Regions from separate parts of the Kitasatospora sp. NPDC059571 genome, predicted to be linked through region 2. Evidence: riboswitches for the same ligand, from Rfam matches in the RefSeq annotation. Region 2 holds a riboswitch; the other holds the start of a gene.

Region 1 (4,353 bases), on a different contig from region 2:
CCGACCTTCTCGATCTCCGCGCGGATCTCGATCATCGCCTCGCAGAAGCGGTCGATCTCGTGCAGGTCCTCGGACTCGGTGGGCTCGATCATCAGCGTGCCGGCCACCGGGAACGACATGGTCGGGGCGTGGAAGCCGTAGTCGATCAGGCGCTTGGCCACGTCGTCCACGGTGACGCCGGTCTCCTTGGTGAGCGGGCGCAGGTCGATGATGCACTCGTGCGCGACCAGGCCGCCGGGGCCGGTGTAGAGCACCGGGAAGTGCGGGGCGAGCCGCTTGGCGATGTAGTTGGCGTTCAGCACGGCCACCTGGGTGGCGCGCTTGAGGCCCTCGCCGCCCATCAGGCGGACGTACGACCAGGAGATGGGCAGGATCGCCGCCGAGCCCCAGGGCGCGGCCGAGATCGGGCCGACGCCGGTGGCCGGGCCGGCCTCCGGCTGCAGCGGGTGGTTCGGCAGGTACGGCGCGAGGTGCGCGCGGACCGCGACCGGGCCGACGCCCGGGCCGCCGCCGCCGTGCGGGATGCAGAAGGTCTTGTGCAGGTTCAGGTGCGAGACGTCCGCACCGAACTTGCCCGGCTTGGCCAGGCCGACCAGGGCGTTGAGGTTGGCGCCGTCGACGTACACCTGGCCGCCGGCCTCGTGCACCATCTCGCAGATGGTGGTGATCTCGGTCTCGAACACGCCGTGGGTCGACGGGTAGGTGACCATCAGCACGGAGAGCTGGTCGCGGTGCTGCTGGATCTTGGCCTTGAGGTCGTCGACGTCGACGTCGCCGTCGGTGAGGGTCTTGACGACCACGACGCGCATGCCGGCCATCACCGCGGAGGCGGCGTTGGTGCCGTGCGCGGAGGACGGGATCAGGCAGACGTCGCGCTGGGTGTCGCCGTTGGCGTGGTGGTAGGCGCGCACGGCCAGCAGGCCGGCGAGCTCGCCCTGGGAGCCGGCGTTCGGCTGGATGGAGACCGCGTCGTAGCCGGTCACCTCGACGAGCTGCTGCTCCAGGCCGTGGATCAGGCTGAGGAAGCCCTGCACCTGGTCGGCCGGGGCGAACGGGTGCAGCTGGCCGAACTCCGGCCAGGTCACCGGCTCCATCTCGGTGGTGGCGTTGAGCTTCATGGTGCAGGAGCCCAGCGGGATCATGCCGCGGTCCAGCGCGTAGTCGCGGTCCGACAGGCGGCGCAGGTAGCGCAGCATGGCGGTCTCGGAGCGGTGGCTGTGGAAGACCGGGTGGGTCAGGTACTCGTCCTCGCGCAGCAGCGCGGCGGGCAGCGTGTCGGCGGCCTCGGCCGGCTCGCCGGCCGCGACGCCGAACGCGCCGAGGACGGCGGCCAGGTGCTCGCGGGTGGTGGTCTCGTCGCAGGAGATCGAGACGGAGTCGGCGTCGGCGCGGTACAGGTTGACGCCGGCCTCGCGGGCGGCGGCGACGACCTCGTCGGCGCGGCCCGGCACCTTGGCGGTGACGGTGTCGAAGAACGCCTCGTGGGCGAGCTCGACGCCGCCGGCGCGCAGGCCCTCGGCCAGCGCGGCGGCGTAGCGGTGGGTGCGGCGGGCGATGTCGGCCAGGCCGTCCGGGCCGTGGTAGACGGCGTACATCGAGGCCATCACGGCGAGCAGCACCTGGGCGGTGCAGATGTTGCTGGTGGCCTTCTCGCGGCGGATGTGCTGCTCGCGGGTCTGCAGGGCCAGGCGGTAGGCGCGGTTGCCGTCGGCGTCGACGGAGACGCCGACCAGGCGGCCGGGGAGGTTGCGGGCGTACTCGGCGCGCACGGCGAGGTAGCCGGCGTGCGGGCCGCCGAAGCCCATCGGGACGCCGAAGCGCTGCGAGGTGCCGCAGGCGATGTCGGCACCGAGCGCGCCCGGCGACTTCAGCAGGGTGAGGGCCAGCAGGTCGGCGGCGACGGCGACGACCGCGCCGAGGCCGTGCGCCTGCTCGATGACCGGGGCGAGGTCGCGGACGGCGCCGGAGGCGCCCGGGTACTGGAGCAGCACGCCGAAGACTCCGCGCTCGGCGATCTCGGCCGGGATGCCCGCGGAGAGGTCGGCGACGACGGTCTCGACACCGGTCGGGACGGCGCGGGTCTCGATCACGGCGACGGTCTGCGGCAGGGTGTCGGCGTCGATGAGGAAGACGCCGCCCTTGACCTTGGTGACGCGGCGGGCCAGCGCCATGGCCTCGGCGGCGGCGGTGCCCTCGTCCAGCAGGGAGGAGCCGGAGGTGGCCAGGCCGGTCAGGTCGGAGACCACGGTCTGGAAGTTGAGCAGCGCCTCCAGGCGGCCCTGCGAGATCTCCGGCTGGTACGGGGTGTAGGCGGTGTACCAGGCCGGGTTCTCCAGCACGTTGCGCAGGATCACCGGCGGGGTGAAGGTGCCGTAGTAGCCCAGGCCGATCATGGGGGTGAGGACCTGGTTCCGGCCAGCCAGCTCGCGCAGTTCGGCGAGCACCTGGGCCTCGCTGCGGCCGGCGGGCAGGCCGAGCGCGGTCAGGCTGCGGATGGCCTCGGGGACGGCCGCGTCGGACAGCTCGTCCAGGGAGCCGTAGCCGACCTGGGCCAGCATCTTGTCCTGGGCGGCGGCGTCGGGGCCGATGTGGCGGGTCTCGAAGGGACTCGCCTGCTCGAGCTCGGTGAGGGTCGGCTTGGCGTTCATGGGGGTCGAGGCCTCCTGGTCACGGACCGGCGGGGGTGCGCAGCTGCCGACCGGCCGCCGCGGGGGGCCGGGGACGTGCGAACCCGTCAGGCCTCCCCCTCTGTCATCGGTACCTGAGAGCTTCGCCGTACCGGCGCCCGGGGGCATCCTGTCGACTTGCACCGTCGGTGAGGGTGGTGCCGGCGGCTCCTGCGCCAACGGCCCTGCCCTGCTTTCCAGAGTGACCTATCCCACGCGGTACGGATGCCTGAGAGATTCCGGGGAGGAGTTGCTCCTTCGGCGCCCCGGTCCGCCGTCGGCGGGGTCGGGGACTCTCCCGCGCGGGCTCGGCGGTCGCCGCCCAGGGTACCAGCGGGAACCCGTCGGATCACGGGCGCTGTGACGGCCGTCGCAGGTCCGCGACCGTCCCCCGACCGGCCCCCGACCGTCGCCCGGACGGGCCAGCGGGCACCCCGGACGGACCCGCTGCGCTCGCCGGTGTCCGGTTCATGGCGTTTCGTGTGAGATGGCGTCTGGCCAGCTCCTCCAGCCGCCCGTGTCCCCGACCACCCCAGGAGCAGGTGCACTGGAGGACAGCGTGCAGACCGATATCGATCCGCGAGACCTGATCGGGCACAAGGCGGTCGACCGGAACGGTGACAAGATCGGCACGGTCGACGAGGTCTATCTCGACGACGCGACCGGTGAGCCCGAGTGGGCCGCGGTCCGCACCGGGATCTTCGGCCGGGACGCCTTCGTCCCGCTGACCACCAGCGAGTTCTCGGGCGAGGAGCTGCGCGTCCCGTACGACAAGTCGCTGATCAAGGAGTCCCCCGACTTCGGCGTGGGCCAGCACCTCTCGCCCGCGCAGGAGCTCCAGCTCTACCGCTACTACGGGCTGGACACCTCCGGCAGCGGCCGGCCGCAGGCCCCGCAGCCCCCGCAGGGTCCGCCCCCGGCGGGCCGCGGCCAGGGCCAGGACATGGACTTCGGCGCGGTCTCCGGGCCGGCCCCGGCGGCGGGCCGGCCTGCTGCCAACGGCACCAACGGCGCGCCCGCCCCGAACGGCGGCCCCGACGCCGGCGGGCACGGCCGGGGCGAGCAGGGCCGCGGCGCGGAGCACGAGCGCGGCGGCCGGCAGGATCCCCCGGCGGGCGGGCCGCAGGCGGCCGCCACGGTCGCGGTGATGCCCACCGCCGGTACGCGCACCGCCGGCCCGCACGCCACCGCCCAGCAGCCGGCCGAGGACCGGGCGGGCAACGTCCGCACCCTGCACGCCGACCGGCGCCCGGCCGCCGCGCCCGCGCCCGGCCACGCGGCGCCGAGCGGGCCGGTCGAGGTCATCTGCCGCGAGGAGCGGCTGGACATCAGCACCGAGTGGCACGTGCTGGGCACCGCCCGGCTGCGCAAGTACGTCACCTCCGAGGCCGTGGAGCGGCGGGTGCCCGTCGTGCGCGAGCGGGTGCGGGTCGAGCGGGTGCCGGTCACCGACGCCGAGCGCGCCTCGCTGACCGAGCAGGAGATCGCGGAGGCAATGGAGGAGGTCACCCTGCGCGAGGAGCGCCCGGTGGTCCGCAAGTACCTGGCGCCGGTCGAGCGGGTCCGCCTGGTGGTCGAGCGGTACACCGAGGAGGAGGTCGTCCGCGAGGAGCTGCGCCGCGAGCAGGTGGAGGTGCACGACGGCGTGGCCCGGCAACCGTACGGTCCGCAGGCCGCCGAGCGCACG
Region 2 (9,293 bases):
GGCAGGTGGCAGGCCGCGTGGTGCCGCGGAGCGGCCTCGGCCAGCACGGGCACCTCGGAGGAGGAGCGCCCGCCGGTCAGCTCGGCGTACGGGCAGCGCGGGTGGAAGGCGCAGCCGGACGGCACGTTGATCAGGCTCGGCGGGGTGCCCTTGACCGGGATCAGCCGGTCCTGGAGCTCCCGGTCGAGCCGGGGCATCGAACCGAGCAGGCCCCAGGTGTAGGGGTGCTCGGGGGACTCGAAGAGGGTCGCGGCCGGGCCGCGCTCGACCGACTTGCCGCCGTACATCACCAGGATGTCGTCGGCGAGTTCGGCGACCACGCCGAGGTCGTGGGTGATGATGATGACGGCCGAGCCGAACTCCTTCTGCAGGTCCCGGATGAGGTCCAGGATCTGCGCCTGGACGGTGACGTCCAGGGCGGTGGTCGGCTCGTCCGCGATCAGCAGCGAGGGGTCGTTGACCAGGGCCATGGCGATCATGGCGCGCTGGCGCATACCGCCCGAGAACTCGTGCGGGTAGGCGTCCACCCGTTTGTCGGGCTGCGGGATGCCGACCCGGTCGAGCATCTCGATCGCACGGGTGCGGGCCTGCTTCTTGCTGGTGCCCGGGTGGTGGGCCCGGTAGCCCTCGACGATCTGGGCGCCGACCGTGTAGTACGGGTGCATCGCGGTCAGCGGGTCCTGGAAGATCATCGCCATCTTCTGGCCGCGGAGCTTGCGCACGCGCTCGGGGTCGGCCGCGATCAGCTCCTCGCCGTCCAGCCAGACCTGGCCGGAGATCCGCGGGGCGCCGCGCTTGGTGCCGGTGCGGTGCAGGCCCATGATCGACAGGGAGGTGACCGACTTGCCGGAGCCGGACTCGCCCACGATGCCGAGGGTCTTGCCCTTCTCCAGGTCGAAGGTGAGCCCGTCGACCGACCTGACCAGGCCGTCCTCGGTCGGGAAGTGCACGCGCAGGTCGCGCACCGACAGGAACGAGGTGGGCTTCTGGGTGTTCAGGGTCTTGCTCATGACAGCCTCACCCGAGGATCGACAACGGCGTACAGCACGTCAACCATCAGGTTGGCGATGATGATGAAGAAGCCGGCGAAGAGGGTGACACCCATGATCACCGGCAGGTCGCTGGAGCTGACCGCGGCGACCGCCTCGTAGCCCAGGCCACGGAAGTTGAAGGTCGTCTCGGTGAGCACCGCGCCGCCGATCAGAGCTCCGAGGTCCATGCCGAAGACGGTGAGGATCGGGGTGAGCGTGGAGCGCATGGCGTGCTTGCCGATGACCGTCCGCTCGCCGAGGCCCTTGGCCCGGGCGGTGCGGATGTAGTCCTCGCCGAGCACCTCGAGCAGGGTGGCACGGGTGAGGCGGGCGTAGGTCGCGGCGTAGAGGAACGCCAGGGTGACCCACGGGAGCACGAGGTTCTGGAACCAGCCGACCGGGTCGTCGCCGAGGTTCACGTAGTCGTGCGGGAACCAGCCGAGCTGGTAGACGAAGATCGCGCTGGCGAGCATGCCGGTGAAGTAGATCGGCAGCGAGACGCCGGCCAGGGCGGTGGTCATGCTGATGCGGTCGATCATGGTGCGGCGGCGGAGCGCCGAGACCACGCCGGTCGCGGTGCCGAACACCAGCCACAGCACGGAGGCGCCGGCGGCGAGCGAGGCGGTGACACCGAGCCGGTCGAGCAGGACGGGCCACACCTCCTGCTCGGTCTTGAAGGAGTAACCGAAGCACGGGGCGGAGCAGTGGGTGATGTCCACGCCGGTGCTGTAGTCGCGCCCGACGAACAGGCCCTTCAGGAACAGGAGGTACTGCTCGAGGATGGGCTTGTCGAGGCCCATCTTGTGACGGATGCCCTCGACGGCCACCTTGTCGGCGATCTTGCCGACGTACAGGAGCGCGGGGTCTGTCCCGGTGAGCTTGGGCACCATGAAGAAGATGCCAAAGGTGACCGCGGAGACCACCAGCAGCATGGCGACGACGTTGACGAGCCGTCGGATGAGATACACGAGCACTGCGGTCGGCCCCGCCCCGGGCCGGCGCACCCCTGTGGGGGTGGCTGCCGACCCGGGCGGGACCTTCACCTGCCCTTCGGACTAGCTGTGCGAACTACGGGGTGAGGACGGAGCAGGTCACTTGCCGTCGGAGACGCCGAGCGCCTGGAAGTCGACCTCACCGAACGCGTCGGTGATGAAGACGTTGGTCAGGCGCGGGTTGCGGTAGTTGAGCGCCTTGTCGGCCACGATCGGCAGCCACACCGCGGTGTCGACGACCTTGTGGTTGATCTGCTTGTAGAGGTCGGCGGCCTTGGCCGGGTCCACCTCGGCGGCGGCCTGGTCGAACAGCGCGTCGATCGCCGGGTCGGCGGTCTCCGGGTAGTTGCTGTTACCGGTCTTGGTGATGAAGCGGCTGTCCATCAGGGGCTGCATGTAGCCGGCGCCGTTCGGGTAGTCGGCACCCCAGCCGGCCACGATCAGGCCGTAGCCCTTCTGGTGGACGACGTCCGGCGAACCGGCGACGGAGGCGAGCAGCTTGCCGTCGTACTGGTCGACCTTGACGGTGACGTTGATGGCCTTGAGGGCGGTCTGCAGCGCGACGGCCGAGTTGACCTCCTTGGCCTTGTTGCCACGGACGGCGATGGTGGTGGTGAAGCCGTCGGCCTTGCCGCACTCCTTGAGCTCGGCCTTGGCCTTCTCGACGTCGGGCTTGCCCTTGGTCAGGCCGAACGGGTCGTAGTCGTCCGAGCCGAGGATGTTCGGGGGCAGCATGCTGCCGAAGGTCGAACCGGCCACCGAGCCGCCGCGGGCGGTCTGCAGGGCGGTGGTGTCGGCCGCGTACAGCACAGCCTTGCGGCAGTGGATGTTGTCGAAGGGCGCGACCTTCTGGTTCAGCGCGATGAAGCGGATGAAGCCGTTGTACGGGTCGTCCGTGTTGGCCTTCAGCTTCGAGTCCTGGAGGACCTTGACCTGGGCGGCCTGGGAGAGACCGGTCTGGCCCCAGTCGAGGTCGGCGGAGCCGTCGAGCAGACGCGCGTCCATGTCGTCCGCGTTGGTGGTGACGGTCAGCTTGACGACGTCCGGCAGGGCCTTGCGGAACGGGTCGCTGCTCGGGTCCCAGTTGGTGTTGCGGACGAGCTCGTAGCCCTTGCCTGGCTCGACCTTGCTGAACTTGTACGGGCCGGAGGAGACCGGCTTGTCACCGTACTTGGCACCGGTGTCCAGCTTCTGCGGGACCGGCGAGGCCGAACCCATGGCCAGCAGGTACGGGAAGGAGGAGTCCGGCTTGGCCAGGTGGAAGACGATGGTGGTGTCGTCCGGGGTCTCGACCGTCTTCAGACCCAGCTTGTTCGGGTCGGTGTCCTTGTACGGGCCGGGGTAGTTCTGGCCCTGGTCCAGGGAGTTGATCAGGTAGGTCGGGCCGCCGGCGACGACGTCCTGCGCGAAGATGCGCTCGATGCCGTACTTGACGTCCTTCGAGGTGATGGCGGAGCCGTCCTCGTACTTCAGACCCTGCTTCAGGTGGAAGGTGTAGGTCTTGCCGTCGGACGCGACGCTCGGCTGGGCGGCGGCGAGGTCCGGGACGAGCTTCAGGCCGTCCTTGCCCGGCTTGCCGTCGAAGGCGAGCAGGGTGCGGGCGTAGAAGCGCTCGAAGTTCCAGACGGAGGCGTAGTACGCACGGCCCGGGTCGAGGGAGTCGACGTCGGTGCTCGTCCAGAGGTTGAGCGTGCCGCCCTTCTTGTCGGAGGGGTTCAGCACCTTGTCCACGGCGGCGTTGAAGCCACTCGCCGACGCGCCCTTGTTCGCGGTGTCGTTCGTGCCACCGCCCTTGGTGCCGCCACAGGCAGCGGTGGTCAGGGCCAGTGCCGCCACGAGGGAGGCTGCAGCAAGTGTCCTGTTGCGCTTCATGGGTGAGGAATCCTCCTGGTGATGTGCGGGCACGAACGGTCCGCCGGGGGCAGGCAGGTTGAGAGGGACCTGCCGGGTCTGAGGGAGGGCTGGACTAGTTGCCCTTGGGGTCGAGCGCATCGCGCAGGCCGTCACCGAAGAGGTTGAAGGCGAGCACCGTGATGAAGATCGCGAGGCCGGGGACGACCATGTAGGTCGGGTCGACCTGGTAGATCTTCGTCGCGTCGGAGAGCATCTGGCCCCAGGACGGCGTGGGGGGCTTGACGCCCGCGCCCAGGAAGCTGAGCGCCGCCTCGCTGAGGATGTTGGTCGGGATGATCAGCGTCGCGTAGACGAGGATCGGGGCGACCAGGTTGGGCAGCAGCTCCCGGAACAGGATGTGGATGCTGCCGGCGCCGAGGCTGCGGGCCGCGTCCACGAACTCGCGCTCGCGCAGCGACAGGGCCTGGCCTCGGACGATACGTCCGATGTACGGCCATCCGAAGAAGCCGATCACCAGCACGAGGATCGCCATGCGCACGCCGCTGCCGGTCAGGCCGAGCAGCGAGTCGGGCATCACGGAGACCAGCGCGATGGAGAACAGCAGCTGCGGGAAGGCCAGCAGCACGTCCATCACGCGGCTGATCGCGGAGTCCACCCAGCGGCCGAAGTAGCCGGCGGCGGCGCCGAGGACGACGCCGATCACCACGGAGACCGCGGCGGCGAGGAAGGCCACGGTGAGCGAGATCCGCGCGCCGTAGAGGATCCGGCTGAAGACGTCGCGACCGAAGGTCGGGTCGACGCCGAGCAGGAAGTCGCCGCTCATTCCGCCGAAGGAGCCCTTGGGAAGGCCCAGGTCGGGGTTGATCTGGTCCGGGTGCGGCTCGTCGACCGGGTGGCCGAAGAGCGACGACAGCAACGGAGCGAAGATCGCGGCGATGATCAGCAGGATCACGACGATGCCGCCCGCGAGGGCGACCTTGTCTCGCTTCAGCCGGTCCCAGGCGATCCGTCCGGGAGAGCGTCCCTGGATGCTCTTGGACGGGCCGCCCGCGGGCGCGGCTTCAGGCCGCGCAGAGCCGGTGGTCTCGGTGGGTGTGGTCATGAGTCAGTTCGTTCCCCTCGCCGACGGTGGCCGGCCCACGGTTCCGGTCGGCGAGGCGACCCGGGCCCGGTCTGGGCCCGGACCTCGGACGGTCCGGAGTTCGCGACAGGTGCGGTGCAGAGCGGTGCGGTGGTTCCGTACGCCGGTGCGGCGGTGCAGAGTTCGTTTTCGGGGGCGCCGGCGATCCGGTGTGCGGCCTGGGCCGCGGCGGTGGATGTCCGGCTGATGCAGGAGCGGGTACTGCGGGCCTTGCTGGTGTGCTGGGTTGCGCGGCATGCACATCGCGCGGTCCAACTGTCCGAGGTACGCGTTCGCCTTTGTGGGGCTCGCCTCGCGCACTGCGTTTGCAGCACTCTCCGTCATCGGAGCAGCGTTCCGCCAGAGGGGGAAACCGAAGGATGCCCAACTGTGATCTACCGCATGCACGGCAAAGCCGGGCGAATAGGTGTCTTCACATGGTTGAAACAAAACCACCAAGGGATGGACTGGCGTAAGGTCGCCAGCGGCGGGAAACTGCCACGATATGGCGCGGACAGGCCTCCGGACGGGTACTGACGGAATCGCGCCACTGGCGGAATCCCGCCATCCGCCGGGCAGCAGGGTGCCCGGGACGGATGGTGTGCGGAGGTGTTGTCAGCGTCCGGGATAGCCCGGCCACGGCTGCTGCGGCCAGCCCTGGGTCCCCGGCGCCGGTTGCGGAGCGTAACCGTAGGGCGGGTAGGGGGCGGGTGCCTGCGGCTGCCCGTAGCGGGCGTCGCGGTCGAAGAACGGCCGGGCGTTGGCCCGCATCCACAGGGCCACCGGGTCGAACTCGTCGGCCATCGCGACGGTGGAGACCGCCAGCCCCTCCGGGGCGAGCGCGGCGGCGCGCTGCACCAGCGCGCGGGCGGCCTCGACGGCCGGCGGCGAGGTGTCGTAGAGGTCCAGGCCGATCGCGAGGTACGCCTCGCCGAGCACCGGCTGCACCCAGGCCCGGCGCAGCGAGCGCAGCGGCCGCACCTCGGCCGCCTGCTGCTCCAGCAGCCCGAAGAACTGCGGTGCCTGGAGCTGGGGTTCGGAGATGCGCAGCGGGCCGGCCGGCAGCCGGTCCAGGCCGACCGCGATCCGGCGCAGGTCGGCCCACGGGACGCCGACGCCGCCGCCGGGGGCGTGCGGGTTGAGCCACAGGCCCCAGCGGGTGCGGAAGAGTGCCGCGGCGATCTCCTGGCCGGAGATGACCTCGTGGGCGCGGGCCCAGCCGCTGGCGGCGAGCTGCTCGGGCGAGGTGACCGCGGGCGCGTAGCCGTGCCCGCTGATGTCCATGTTCCCGTACTGGGCGTCCGGACTGCCGGGGGTGCCGTGCCAGAGCAGCATCCACACCTGCCCCTGGGCGAGGGCCCGCAGCAGTTCCTCGTACGCCTCCCAGCGCTCGGGGGCGACCGCGCCGAGCGCGCGCTCGATGGCCCCCGGGTCGCTCCCGGGCGCCTGGCCCCATCCGCCGGGTGCGCCGCCGGCCGCTGCCGCGCTCATGCGCCCGCCTCGCTCCGCTCTCTCACTCGTCGCGCCCCGTCCGCTCCGTGTCCGCTGCTGGTGTGGGCTTGCGCCCGGACTGTCGGGGAGCACCCTATGGGGCCGTGCCGACAGGCGTCATACCGCATTCCCCCTCCTGGCCCCGCCGGGGCCGGGGGTCACCCGCGCACGTAGAAGGGTGCGACCCGGGTGAGCAGCCACTCGACCACCGGGTCGTCGGCCAGGTCGAGCAGCACCAGGTGGACGCCCCAGGGCGGCGGCGCGGTTCCCAGTGCCCGCCCGAGGGCCTCGTTGACCTGCACCGGCTCGGCCGGGAAGGCCGGGTCGAGCTGGATGCCGACGTACAGCTGCGGCGGGTCCGCCTCCACCCGGGCGATCGCCCGGCGGGCCGTCAGCACGCCCGGCAGCGCGGCGAGTTCGGCGGTGGCGGCGGCCAGGAAGGCGTACGGCTCCTGGTGCGGCTCGGGCTCGCGCAGGGCCACCGCGGCGCCCTCGGGGGCCGGCTCGGCCGACCACTCGTCGCGCGGGCCGCGGCGCAGTTCGCCGACGCCCTCCGGCGGCACCGGGATGCCCACCGGCGCCTCGGGGTTCACCGCGATGCCGATGCCCAGCGGCAGGCCGCGGGCGAACTCCCACACCGGGGCGATCGCGAACGCCATGCCGGGGGCGTGCTGGAGGAACTGCTCCTGCGAGGAGAACACCGGCACGTAGGGCGCACCGGCCAGTTCGATGGTCGGCAGGTCCAGCGAGCCGCCCTGCGGGTCGGCGCCGGCCGGCAGCGGGATCCACACCTGGCTGCGGGCGAGCACCTCGATCACCCGGGGCGTCGCGCCGGGATCGCCGAGCGCCGCGGTGAGCACCTGCTCCAGCTCGTTGGCGGGCCAGCCGCCGCCCGCCGGCGCCTCACCGGGTGCGGCCCACGCCTGTGCCTCGCCCGCCGGATACCCCATGAACCGCCCCTTCGATCGACCCCTGTACAGAGCCTAGCGGGCCTCCCCCTCTCCCATCAGGGTCGGCGGCATGCCATGATGAGCGCGCTCGACCAGACAACCGCATACCGGCCGCTCGAACCCGCGCGGGAGAGTCCGGACGCCCGACAGGGCGCGACCGGCGCCGAAGGAGCAAGTCCTCCCCGGAATCTCTCAGGCACAGATACCGCACGGGCGAGGCACATCTGGAAAGTGGACACGGCCGCGCCGTGCGCCCACCCACGGTGCAAGCCGCCATCCTTGAGGAGGCGGTGAAGCTCTCAGGTTGTTGACGACAGACGGGGAGACTCCACCCCAGCATGCCCATAAGCAGCCAAGGAGTCCTGCCGTCATGTCCCTCCGCCTCACCGCGCTCGACGCGCTGCACCGCTCGCTCGGTGCCACCATGACCGACTTCGCCGGCTGGGACATGCCGCTGCGCTACGGCAGCGAGCGCGAGGAGCACCTCGCCGTCCGCACGAAGGCCGGCCTGTTCGACCTCTCGCACATGGGCGAGATCACCGTCTCCGGCCCGCAGGCCGGCGAGATGCTGGACCACGCGCTGGTCGGCTTCATCTCCGCGCTCGGCGTGCTGCGCGCCCGCTACACCATGATCTGCCGCGAGGACGGCGGCATCCTCGACGACCTGATCGTCTACCGCACCGCGGAGGACGAGTACATGGTGGTCGCCAACGCCTCCAACGCTCAGGTCGTGCTGGACGCGCTGACCGAGCGCGCCGAGGGCTTCGACGCGGTCGTCCGCGACGACCGCGACGCGTACGCGCTGATCGCCGTCCAGGGCCCGGAGGCGAACGGCATCCTCGCCTCGCTGACCGACGCCGACCTGCCGGGTCTGAAGTACTACGCGCTGCTGCCCGCGACCGTCGCCGACAAGCAGGTCTGGCTGGCCCGCACCGGCTACACCGGCGAGGACGGCTTCGAGGTCTTCTGCGCCCCGGCCGACGCCGAGCACCTGTGGCAGGCGCTGACCGCCGCCGGCGCCGACAAGGGCCTGGTGCCCTGCGGCCTGTCCTGCCGCGACACGCTGCGCCTGGAGGCCGGCATGCCGCTGTACGGCCACGAGCTCTCCACCGACCTGACCCCGTTCGACGCGGGCCTGGGCCGGGTGGTGCGCTTCGACAAGACCACCAACGAGGGCGCCTTCGTCGGCCGCAAGGCCCTGGAGCTGGCGGTCGCCGAGGCCGAGACCGCGCCGCCGCGCAAGCTGGTCGGCCTGGTCTCCGAGGGCAAGCGGGTGCCCCGCGCCGAGTACAGCGTGGTCGCCGCGGACGGCACCGTGATCGGCCGGATCACCTCCGGCGCGCCGTCCCCCACCCTCGGCAGGCCGATCGCCATCGCCTACCTGGACGCCGCCCACGCCGAGCCCGGCAGCGCCGTCGCGGTCGACGTGCGAGGCAAGCACGAGCCGGTCGAGGTCGTGGCGCTGCCGTTCTACAAGCGCGCCCGCTGAGGCTGACACCGTCCACCGCCCGGTCCGACCGGCGGACCGCACCGCCCTTCCCCCCTTGCGATCCTGGAGAATGACGCCATGAGCAACCCCAAGCACCTGCAGTACACCAAGGAGCACGAGTGGCTGACCGTCGCCGAGGACGGGGTGTCGACCGTCGGCATCACCGCCCACGCGGCCGACGCCCTCGGCGACATCGTCTACGTCCAGCTCCCGGAGGTCGGTGACACCGTCACCGCGGGTGAGACCTGTGGCGAGCTCGAGTCGACCAAGTCGGTCAGCGACCTGTACTCGCCGGCCACCGGCGAGATCGTCGAGGTCAACCAGGCCGTGCTCGACGACAACTCGCTCGTCAACAGCGCCCCGTTC

What was found. Region 2 has a riboswitch for glycine ahead of gcvT (glycine cleavage system aminomethyltransferase GcvT). Riboswitches for the same ligand answer to the same signal wherever they lie in the genome.
Region 1: it holds a riboswitch for glycine, as region 2 does, so the genes downstream of both, gcvP (aminomethyl-transferring glycine dehydrogenase) here and gcvT (glycine cleavage system aminomethyltransferase GcvT) in region 2, are expected to answer to the same signal.

The regions. Positions count from the first base shown of each region.
Region 1 is NZ_JBHWBW010000568.1:82-4,434, reverse strand. Features, by position in the region: partial or broken gene gcvP (aminomethyl-transferring glycine dehydrogenase) at 1-2,648, opposite strand, end outside; glycine riboswitch at 2,874-2,977, opposite strand; partial or broken gene ACFV0G_RS35635 (DUF2382 domain-containing protein) at 3,226-4,353, shown strand, end outside.
Region 2 is NZ_JBHWBW010000262.1:1,107-10,399, forward strand. Features, by position in the region: gene ACFV0G_RS25175 (ABC transporter ATP-binding protein) at 1-1,010, opposite strand, end outside; gene ACFV0G_RS25180 (ABC transporter permease) at 1,007-2,005, opposite strand; gene ACFV0G_RS25185 (ABC transporter substrate-binding protein) at 2,123-3,895, opposite strand; gene ACFV0G_RS25190 (ABC transporter permease) at 3,990-4,979, opposite strand; gene ACFV0G_RS25195 (enhanced serine sensitivity protein SseB C-terminal domain-containing protein) at 5,613-6,488, opposite strand; gene ACFV0G_RS25200 (enhanced serine sensitivity protein SseB C-terminal domain-containing protein) at 6,647-7,438, opposite strand; glycine riboswitch at 7,555-7,656, shown strand; gene gcvT (glycine cleavage system aminomethyltransferase GcvT) at 7,809-8,927, shown strand; gene gcvH (glycine cleavage system protein GcvH) at 9,006-9,293, shown strand, end outside.